Regions from separate parts of the Pseudoclavibacter sp. CFCC 13611 genome, predicted to be linked through region 1. Evidence: riboswitches for the same ligand, from Rfam matches in the RefSeq annotation. Region 1 holds a riboswitch; each other region holds the start of a gene.
What was found. A riboswitch is a leader RNA that binds a small molecule or an ion and turns the genes downstream of it on or off. The one in region 1 is predicted to bind thiamine pyrophosphate.
Positions count from the first base shown of each region.

Region 2: linked by a shared signal. The riboswitch ahead of F8O08_RS08220 (FAD-dependent oxidoreductase) and the one ahead of thiD (bifunctional hydroxymethylpyrimidine kinase/phosphomethylpyrimidine kinase) in region 1 are both predicted to bind thiamine pyrophosphate.
Region 3: linked by a shared signal. The riboswitch ahead of thiD (bifunctional hydroxymethylpyrimidine kinase/phosphomethylpyrimidine kinase) and the one ahead of thiD (bifunctional hydroxymethylpyrimidine kinase/phosphomethylpyrimidine kinase) in region 1 are both predicted to bind thiamine pyrophosphate.
Region 4: linked by a shared signal. The riboswitch ahead of F8O08_RS04865 (TenA family protein) and the one ahead of thiD (bifunctional hydroxymethylpyrimidine kinase/phosphomethylpyrimidine kinase) in region 1 are both predicted to bind thiamine pyrophosphate.

Region 1 covers NZ_WBKE01000001.1:933,027-935,218, reverse strand. Annotated here, with positions in the region: gene F8O08_RS04090 (MFS transporter) at 1-403, shown strand, start outside; gene F8O08_RS04085 (DsbA family protein) at 511-1,224, shown strand; TPP riboswitch at 1,260-1,355, shown strand; gene thiD (bifunctional hydroxymethylpyrimidine kinase/phosphomethylpyrimidine kinase) at 1,346-2,192, shown strand, end outside.
Region 2 covers NZ_WBKE01000002.1:860,041-862,232, reverse strand. Annotated here, with positions in the region: gene F8O08_RS08230 (fructose bisphosphate aldolase) at 1-404, opposite strand, end outside; gene thiE (thiamine phosphate synthase) at 465-1,103, opposite strand; TPP riboswitch at 1,216-1,349, shown strand; gene F8O08_RS08220 (FAD-dependent oxidoreductase) at 1,342-2,192, shown strand, end outside.
Region 3 covers NZ_WBKE01000002.1:855,646-857,837, reverse strand. Annotated here, with positions in the region: gene moeB (molybdopterin-synthase adenylyltransferase MoeB) at 1-431, shown strand, start outside; gene thiD (bifunctional hydroxymethylpyrimidine kinase/phosphomethylpyrimidine kinase) at 465-1,328, opposite strand; TPP riboswitch at 1,319-1,414, opposite strand; gene F8O08_RS08195 (DsbA family protein) at 1,450-2,163, opposite strand.
Region 4 covers NZ_WBKE01000002.1:117,554-119,745, reverse strand. Annotated here, with positions in the region: gene F8O08_RS04875 (FBP domain-containing protein) at 1-127, opposite strand, end outside; gene F8O08_RS04870 (hypothetical protein) at 333-785, opposite strand; TPP riboswitch at 853-964, shown strand; gene F8O08_RS04865 (TenA family protein) at 961-1,668, shown strand; tRNA gene F8O08_RS04860 (tRNA-Met) at 1,910-1,983, opposite strand.

The DNA of each region.
Region 1 (2,192 bases):
CCAGCTCATGGATCGCTTCGGGCGGCTCTGGGTCGTGCTGCCGACGCTGCTCGGTCTTGCGGTGACACACCTCGCGCTGCTGCCGGTGCACGGGCCGTGGGGGCTGCTCGTCACGGCGAGCCTGATGTCTCTGGCCAACGGCCTCGGATCCGGCATCATCATGACCATGGGCGCGGATCTGGCGCCGGAGCACCACCCAGCGGCGTTTCTGGGAGCCTGGCGTCTGGTCGCAGACGCCGGCAGCGCGAGTTCGCCGCTGATTCTCTCCGGCCTCGCCGCCGCCGCCGGGATCGCGGCCTCTGCCGCGGTCATGGCCGGTCTGGGCGTCGTCGGAGCCTGGCTGCTGTGGCACTTCACGCCGAAGTTCCTGCCTCCGGAGCTCTCCGGTCGCGGTCGGGTCTGACACCCGCCGGCTCGTCTGGGGTCGCACCGCCCGGCCGGTCGTCGTGAGCGCGCACGCACCTCTCGCTAGCATGGAGTCACCCTTTTCAGATGGATGAGAGACCGAACATGCCAGACTCCCCCGCGCCCGCTCAGCAGTCGTCGTCAGACGGAGCGCCTGCGCTCCGCGTCGAGACTTGGATCGACCTCGCCTGCCCGTGGAGCTACATCGGACTGAGCAATCTGCTCGCGGCGGTGCAGCGCTTCAGCGAAGAGCGGCCTGAGAACCGTGTGCTGCTCGGTCTGCGCAGCTACGAACTCAACCCCGATGCAGATGACGCAGACGCCCGCAGCGCGGCGCAGCATCTGGCCGACATCAAGGGCATCACGGTGTCTCAGGCCCAAACCGAGCTCGACCGAGTGACCGTGGCCGCCACCGACGCCGGGCTCGACTTCCACTTCGACGTGCTGCAGCAGTCGAACACCGGTCTTGCCCACGAGCTGCTGCACGCGGCCCGTCTCGACCACCGGGAACGCGAAGTCGCACTGGCGCTGTTTCACGCCCACTTCAGCGAGGGCCGCCACATCGGTCGTCTCGAGACGCTCGAGGAGATCGCCGGTGAGCAGGGCCTCGATGTCGCATCGATCAGTCGCGAGCTGAGCACGCATTCGCATACGGGCGAGGTGCAGGCCGACGAAAGACGCGCCGCCGAACTCGGCATCTCATCAGTGCCATTCTTCCTGTTCAACGATCGCTTCGGCGCCTCCGGTGCGCAGCCGGTCGAGGCCCTGCTCGAGGTGCTGCACGAGGTGCAGACGCGGGTCGGCGCCGACGCTCGCTGAGACTGACCCTCGGGGGTCGCAGGCGTATACTCTGGGCGTGTGACACGGGGTGCCCCGAACGAGGGCTGAGAAGAGACCCGTCGAACCTGCTCTCGTCAGCACGAGCGAAGGGATCGTCCAAATGACCGTCAACCATGCCGCATCACGCCCGAAGAGCATCCGCGTGCCGCGCATCCTCAGCATCGCAGGCACCGACCCCACCGGCGGCGCCGGGGTGCAGGCCGATCTGAAATCGATCTCGGCGATGGGCGGCTACGCCATGGCGGTCGTCACCGCGCTCGTGGCGCAGAACACCCGGGGCGTGCGCTCGGTGCACCTGCCGCCGGTCTCTTTTCTGCGCGAGCAGCTGGAGGCTGTGTCTGACGACGTGGAGATCGACGGCGTGAAGATCGGCATGCTGGCCGACGCCGACACCGTCACGACGGTGAAGGCCTGGCTTGACGAGGTGCGGCCGCCGATCGTGGTGCTCGACCCGGTGATGGTGGCCACCAGCGGCGACCGCCTGCTCGCCGAAGACGCCGAGGCGGCCGTGCGAGATCTCTGCCGCAGTGCCGATCTGATCACCCCCAACGTTCCTGAGCTCGCGGTGCTCGCCGACGCGTCTGAGGCACAGACGTGGGCGGATGCCGTGGCTCAGGCCCGACTCGTCAGCGCACGCTGCGATACCGTGGTGCTCGTCAAAGGCGGCCATTTGGTCGGCGATCGCGTGCACGACGCGCTTGTCGACGCCCGGTCTGCCCCTGAGGGGTCGCCCGTGCCCGACGGGCTCTTCGAAGCCGACGCTCCGCGCGTCGACACCGAGTGCACGCACGGAACCGGATGCACGCTCTCTTCGGCCATGGCGACTCGCCTCGCCGCAGGCGACGACTGGCCCACCGCGCTGATCACGGTCAAGGCCTGGCTCACCCGGGCGCTGCGCAGCGCCGACGCTCTGCACGTCGGGCAGGGTCACGGCCCGGTCGATCACT
Region 2 (2,192 bases), on a different contig from region 1:
GCGTTCGCCTTGTCGAGCTGCTGCTGCAGCGTCGGGATCGGCTTGAGCACCTGCACGCCGTCTTTGAGCTCGGCGAGCCCTTTGTCGATCTTCAGGAACGGCACGATGCCCAGCTCGTTCCAGAGATACTTCGCGCTCGGGGCCCCGTTGATCTCACGGTCGACCGTCTGCTCGAAGAGAATCGCGCCGAGCACACGCTCGCTGGTGAAAGCAGGGCTGGTGATGATGCGAGTGCGCAGCTCGTGAATGAGGTCGAACATCTCGGTCTCATTGCGGTACTGCGATTCGTCCACTCCGTAGAGACGCAGCGCCTTGGGCGTGCTGCCTCCGGACTGATCGAGCGCGGCCAGGAAGCCGGCACCGGTCGAGAACCGCTCGTACTGTGCATCGAACACTGATGACATGGTCACCGCTTTCTTTGTTTGGTCAGCAGGGTGCCGTCGTGCGACACGACGAACATTATCTCACGCTGTGGCGAGCTCGGGCAGCGCTGAGCGCAGCTCGCGAGCGGCGGCCTCGGGGTCGTCGGCCTGGGTGATCGCACGTACGACCACGATGCGGTTCGCCCCGGCGTCGAGCACCTGCTCCAGGGTCTCGGCGTTGACGCCGCCGATGGCGAACCATGGCTTGGCATCGCCACGGCTCTGCGTATGCACCTGTCGTACGGCGTCGAGGGTGACCGGGGCCCGACCCGGTTTCGTGGGAGTGCGCCAGACCGGCCCGATGCAGTAATAGTCAGGATCGCCCAGACGCGCCTGCTCGGCCTGCACTCGGGAATGCGTCGACAGGCCGACGAGCGTGCCCTCCGGCAGCAGCGAACGAGCGTCGGCGACGCTGAGGTCGCGCTGCCCGACGTGCAGGATGTCGGCGCCGGTCAGCGTGGCGACGTCGGCTCGGTCGTTGGCGGCGAAGAGTCGCCCATGTCGGCGCGCCGCAGCCGCGAGCAGCTCGAAGTACTCCAGCTCATCACCAGCGTCGAGATGCTTGTCGCGCAGCTGAATGATGTCGACGCCTCCGCGGTAGGCGGCGTCCACGAACTCGTCGAAGTCTCCGGTGCCCAGTCTGGCGTCGGTGCACAGATACAGCTGCGCCTGCTGCAGCATGCTCAGTCGCCATTCTCGGGTGCGAGGTGTGGCGTGCGGGTCGGTGGAGCGGTCAGCGTGCTGAGACTTGACGATCATGCGTCCAGTGTACGAACCGGGCGGTACAATTGCCCCACATGAGCACGGGAGCCGAGAACTCGGCTGAGAGTGCGCGCGATTCACCAGGCCGAAACAGGCCGGTGATCGTGTGCAGACCGTCGACCTGATCCGGATCATACCGGCGTAGGAAGCGAGCAGAATGAACAAGCATGTCATCGTCATCGGTGCCGGCGTCGTCGGCCTGGCGACCGCGTGGCGACTGCATCAGCGCGGTCACGCGGTGACGATCGTCGATCCGGCGCCCGCTTCGGGCGCGAGTCATGCGGCGGCCGGGATGCTCGCCGCCGTGAGTGAGTACGCCTTCGAAGAAGAGAGTCTGCTCGCGCTCTCCGTGCCGGCCGCGCGTCTCTACCCGCAGATCGTCGCCGAGCTGGACCAGGCGACGGTGGTCGGCACCGGCTACCGGTCGACGCCGACCATCGTCGCCACCGCCGACGCCGCCGATCGCGAGCTGCTGCGAAGCCTGCGCGCCCAGCAGCTCGAACTCGGGCTCGACGTGCAGGATCTCACCTCACGAGAGGCCCGTGCGCTTGAGCCGCTGCTCGGCCCGGGCATCAGCGGGGCGTTCCTGGCCCGCGACGACCACCAGATCACCCCGCGACGCCTCGCCGGGGCCTATATATCGGCCCTCGAAGTGTGCGACGACGTGCATGTGGTGCCGGAACGCGCCGTGGAGCTTCTCTGGCGAGACGAGCGGGTGATCGGCGTTCGCCTCGAACCGAGCGAACGTCGAGAAGGGCCAGTCACCCATCGCTTCGACGAACAGCCCGCGTGGCCGTCGAGCGAGGTCGTGGCCGACGTGCCGCCGGCGAGCCCGACCCCGAGCGTGTCGGCGCAACAGGTCATCGAGGCAGACGAAGTCGTGGTGGCCAACGGTTTGGAGAGCCCGAGGCTCGGCGGCCTGCCGCGAGGTCTGGTCTGGCCGATCCGCCCGGTGCACGGCGACGTGCTGCGTCTGCGCACTCCGGAGCAGCTGCGCCCGCTCACCAC
Region 3 (2,192 bases), on a different contig from region 1:
TGCGACTGACGGCCGACCCCGACCGGGCCAGGGTGCACGATCTCGAGGCCGACTACGTCGAGCTCTGCGGCACGCCGGGCACGGCACAGGGAACCAGTGTGACGGCTCTCGATCTGCAGTCGCTGCTGCAGCGACGAGCCGCCGGCGAGATCGACTTCGATCTCATCGATGTGCGAGAACCGGACGAGTTCGACCTCGTGCACATTCCGGGCGCGCGGCTGCTGCCGTTGGCCCGGCTGCAGCACGAGATCCGTGCCCGGGCCTTCGACGTCCCGGCCGGACGCGAGGTCATTCTGGTCTGTAAGACGGGTGCGCGCTCGACGCAGGCGCTCGAAATGCTGCGTGACTCCGGACGCACCAACGTGCGACAGGTGGTGGGCGGCACGATGGGCTGGGTGCAGACGGTCGATCCCTCGCTGCCGCGCTACTGAACCATCTCTGCGCGACTGGCTCGGCGTCGAGCGTCAGCGCAGGTCGACGAAGTGATCGACCGGGCCGTGACCCTGCCCGACGTGCAGAGCGTCGGCGCTGCGCAGCGCCCGGGTGAGCCAGGCCTTGACCGTGATCAGCGCGGTGGGCCAGTCGTCGCCTGCGGCGAGGCGAGTCGCCATGGCCGAAGAGAGCGTGCATCCGGTTCCGTGCGTGCACTCGGTGTCGACGCGCGGAGCGTCGGCTTCGAAGAGCCCGTCGGGCACGGGCGACCCCTCAGGGGCAGACCGGGCGTCGACAAGCGCGTCGTGCACGCGATCGCCGACCAAATGGCCGCCTTTGACGAGCACCACGGTATCGCAGCGTGCGCTGACGAGTCGGGCCTGAGCCACGGCATCCGCCCACGTCTGTGCCTCAGACGCGTCGGCGAGCACCGCGAGCTCAGGAACGTTGGGGGTGATCAGATCGGCACTGCGGCAGAGATCTCGCACGGCCGCCTCGGCGTCTTCGGCGAGCAGGCGGTCGCCGCTGGTGGCCACCATCACCGGGTCGAGCACCACGATCGGCGGCCGCACCTCGTCAAGCCAGGCCTTCACCGTCGTGACGGTGTCGGCGTCGGCCAGCATGCCGATCTTCACGCCGTCGATCTCCACGTCGTCAGACACAGCCTCCAGCTGCTCGCGCAGAAAAGAGACCGGCGGCAGGTGCACCGAGCGCACGCCCCGGGTGTTCTGCGCCACGAGCGCGGTGACGACCGCCATGGCGTAGCCGCCCATCGCCGAGATCGATTTCAGATCGGCCTGCACCCCGGCGCCGCCGGTGGGGTCGGTGCCTGCGATGCTGAGGATGCGCGGCACGCGGATGCTCTTCGGGCGTGATGCGGCATGGTTGACGGTCATTTGGACGATCCCTTCGCTCGTGCTGACGAGAGCAGGTTCGACGGGTCTCTTCTCAGCCCTCGTTCGGGGCACCCCGTGTCACACGCCCAGAGTATACGCCTGCGACCCCCGAGGGTCAGTCTCAGCGAGCGTCGGCGCCGACCCGCGTCTGCACCTCGTGCAGCACCTCGAGCAGGGCCTCGACCGGCTGCGCACCGGAGGCGCCGAAGCGATCGTTGAACAGGAAGAATGGCACTGATGAGATGCCGAGTTCGGCGGCGCGTCTTTCGTCGGCCTGCACCTCGCCCGTATGCGAATGCGTGCTCAGCTCGCGACTGATCGATGCGACATCGAGGCCCTGCTCACCGGCGATCTCCTCGAGCGTCTCGAGACGACCGATGTGGCGGCCCTCGCTGAAGTGGGCGTGAAACAGCGCCAGTGCGACTTCGCGTTCCCGGTGGTCGAGACGGGCCGCGTGCAGCAGCTCGTGGGCAAGACCGGTGTTCGACTGCTGCAGCACGTCGAAGTGGAAGTCGAGCCCGGCGTCGGTGGCGGCCACGGTCACTCGGTCGAGCTCGGTTTGGGCCTGAGACACCGTGATGCCCTTGATGTCGGCCAGATGCTGCGCCGCGCTGCGGGCGTCTGCGTCATCTGCATCGGGGTTGAGTTCGTAGCTGCGCAGACCGAGCAGCACACGGTTCTCAGGCCGCTCTTCGCTGAAGCGCTGCACCGCCGCGAGCAGATTGCTCAGTCCGATGTAGCTCCACGGGCAGGCGAGGTCGATCCAAGTCTCGACGCGGAGCGCAGGCGCTCCGTCTGACGACGACTGCTGAGCGGGCGCGGGGGAGTCTGGCATGTTCGGTCTCTCATCCATCTGAAAAGGGT
Region 4 (2,192 bases), on a different contig from region 1:
AGTCGAGCTGCTGCCAGTCTTCTTCCGTGAGTGCGGCGAAGTCGTCGCGAAATGTGAGCTCTTTCGTCTCTCGCCGTGAGGCGTTGACGAACGAAGAGCGGATGAAGGATTCGGTGAGAGTCTGCATGAGTATGCCTTTCACGGCGCGCGGCATCGCAGAGACGCCGCTTCGCCGGGAGAAATGGTGAGTGAGTGATCAGGGTCGCTCGACCGCCGCGCCTGGCCGGATGTCAGGCACGGTGGGAGCATCCGCGCTAATCGTCGTCGGCGAGTGCTTCGCCGACGACCTCCTCGCGCTGTGCATACATCTCTCGGTAGTTCACGCGGACAGTCTACTCAGATGCTCCCGCAGCGCGACGCACCAGCGCACGCACCTGAGCATCCACCGCGTCGTTCCAGGCCGCAAGGGCGAACGAGGTCGGCCAGATCGCACCGTCGTCGAGCTGCGCGTCTTCGCTGAAGCCGAGCGTCGCATACCGAGTGTCGAACTTGGACGACGGCTGCAGGAACACGATGACTTTGCCGTCACTGGCGTACGACGGGAACCCGTACCAGGTCTTGGCTTCGAGATGCGGAGCCTCGTCGGCCACGATCACGTGCAGACGCTGCGCGATCACCGCGTCGAGCCCGTCGAGTGCTTCGATCGCCGCGACGCACGCCTCGTATTCGCGCGCCCGCTTCGCCGCGCCTTTGACGCCGCTGATCGAGCGCAGCTCTTCGGCGCGCTGACGCATCGCCGCACGCTCGCTCGCGCTGAACCCGTCGGTGTGGTCTGTGTCTGTCATGTGCGGTCTTTCTCTCGGGGTGTTCTGCCAGCGTAATCGAGGCGCCCTGCGCCTGCTGCTACGCTCGTCAGTACCACACGGGTGCCCCGGTCACGGGGCTGAGATCGGGCTGCCGACGCCTGCGACCGTCGAACCTGTCCGGGTCATGCCGGCGAAGGAAGAATGGGAGTCCCTTATGCACGCAATCACCACGCCCGATCACAACGAGACGTCTGCTGCCCGCGCGAGCGGAGCATCCGCCGGCGAACGCTTCACCGACTCGCTGCGCGACGACAATGCAGCCAACTGGCAGGCGGTCGTCGGGCACCGCTTCGTCTCGGAGCTGTTCGACGGTTCGATCGACGACTCGGTGATGTGCCGGTATCTGATTCAGGATCACCGCTTTCTCGACGGCTTTCTGGCTCTGATCGGGGCGGCTGTGGCGAGCGCCGACAGGTTGGATGCTCGACTGCGGCTCGCAGCATTCGCCGGCGACGTGGCGGGCGACGAGAGCACGTACTTTCTGCGCTGCTTCGCGAAGTTCGGGGTGAGCGAGGCCGACCGCGCGAAGATTCCGGACACGGCTGCCACTGCCGGATTCAAACGGGTCTTTCGCGATGCCGCCGACACCCGGAACTACACCATCATTCTCTCGGTGCTGCTGGTGTCGGAATGGTCGTACCTGAGCTGGGCGATGCGCGCACCCGAGCAGGCACCCGCAAGCTTCGTGCACGCAGAGTGGATCACGCTGCACGACAACCCGCCGTTCAGACAGCTGGTCGAGTTTCTGCGCAGCGAACTCGATCGTGTCGGCCCGGCTCATGCCTGCGAGGCTCGGGAGTTCTTCGGACGCACGGTGCAGCTTGAGCTCGACTTCTTCGATCAGTCGTACGAGCTGCGGTGACCTGCAGGCTGGTGGGCTCTGGTGCATGGGGGGCTGGTGAGTACCAGCCGGTGAGCGCTGGCCGGCCAGCCCCGATGAGTGTGAGCCCGCCAGACTTTGTGAATGCTGGCAGGTCGGGCCCGATGAGTGTCAGCCAGCCGGACTCTGTGAGTGCTGGCAGGTAGGGCCTCGGCCGAGAAATGCAGAAGGTCGGAAGCCCAATTGGGTTTCCGACCTTCTTCGCACCGCGTCGGCGCATCTGTTGCGGGGGCTGGATTTGAACCAACGACCTCCGGGTTATGAGCCCGGCGAGCTACCGAACTGCTCCACCCCGCGGCACAAGAGATAACAGTAGCACCGATGTGCGCCTGCGTCCACTCTGCGCCGGTTCTGCCCTGGTTCCGGTTGAGTTTCGCCGGCTCTGCATCGGTACTGGCTGGTTCTGCAACGGTGCTGGGAGGTCTGAATCAGTTCTGCCGAGTTCTGACACTCCTTCCTCTCCCCTCCCCGCTGAATCCTGACATATCAAATGCCGCCCCACGGCA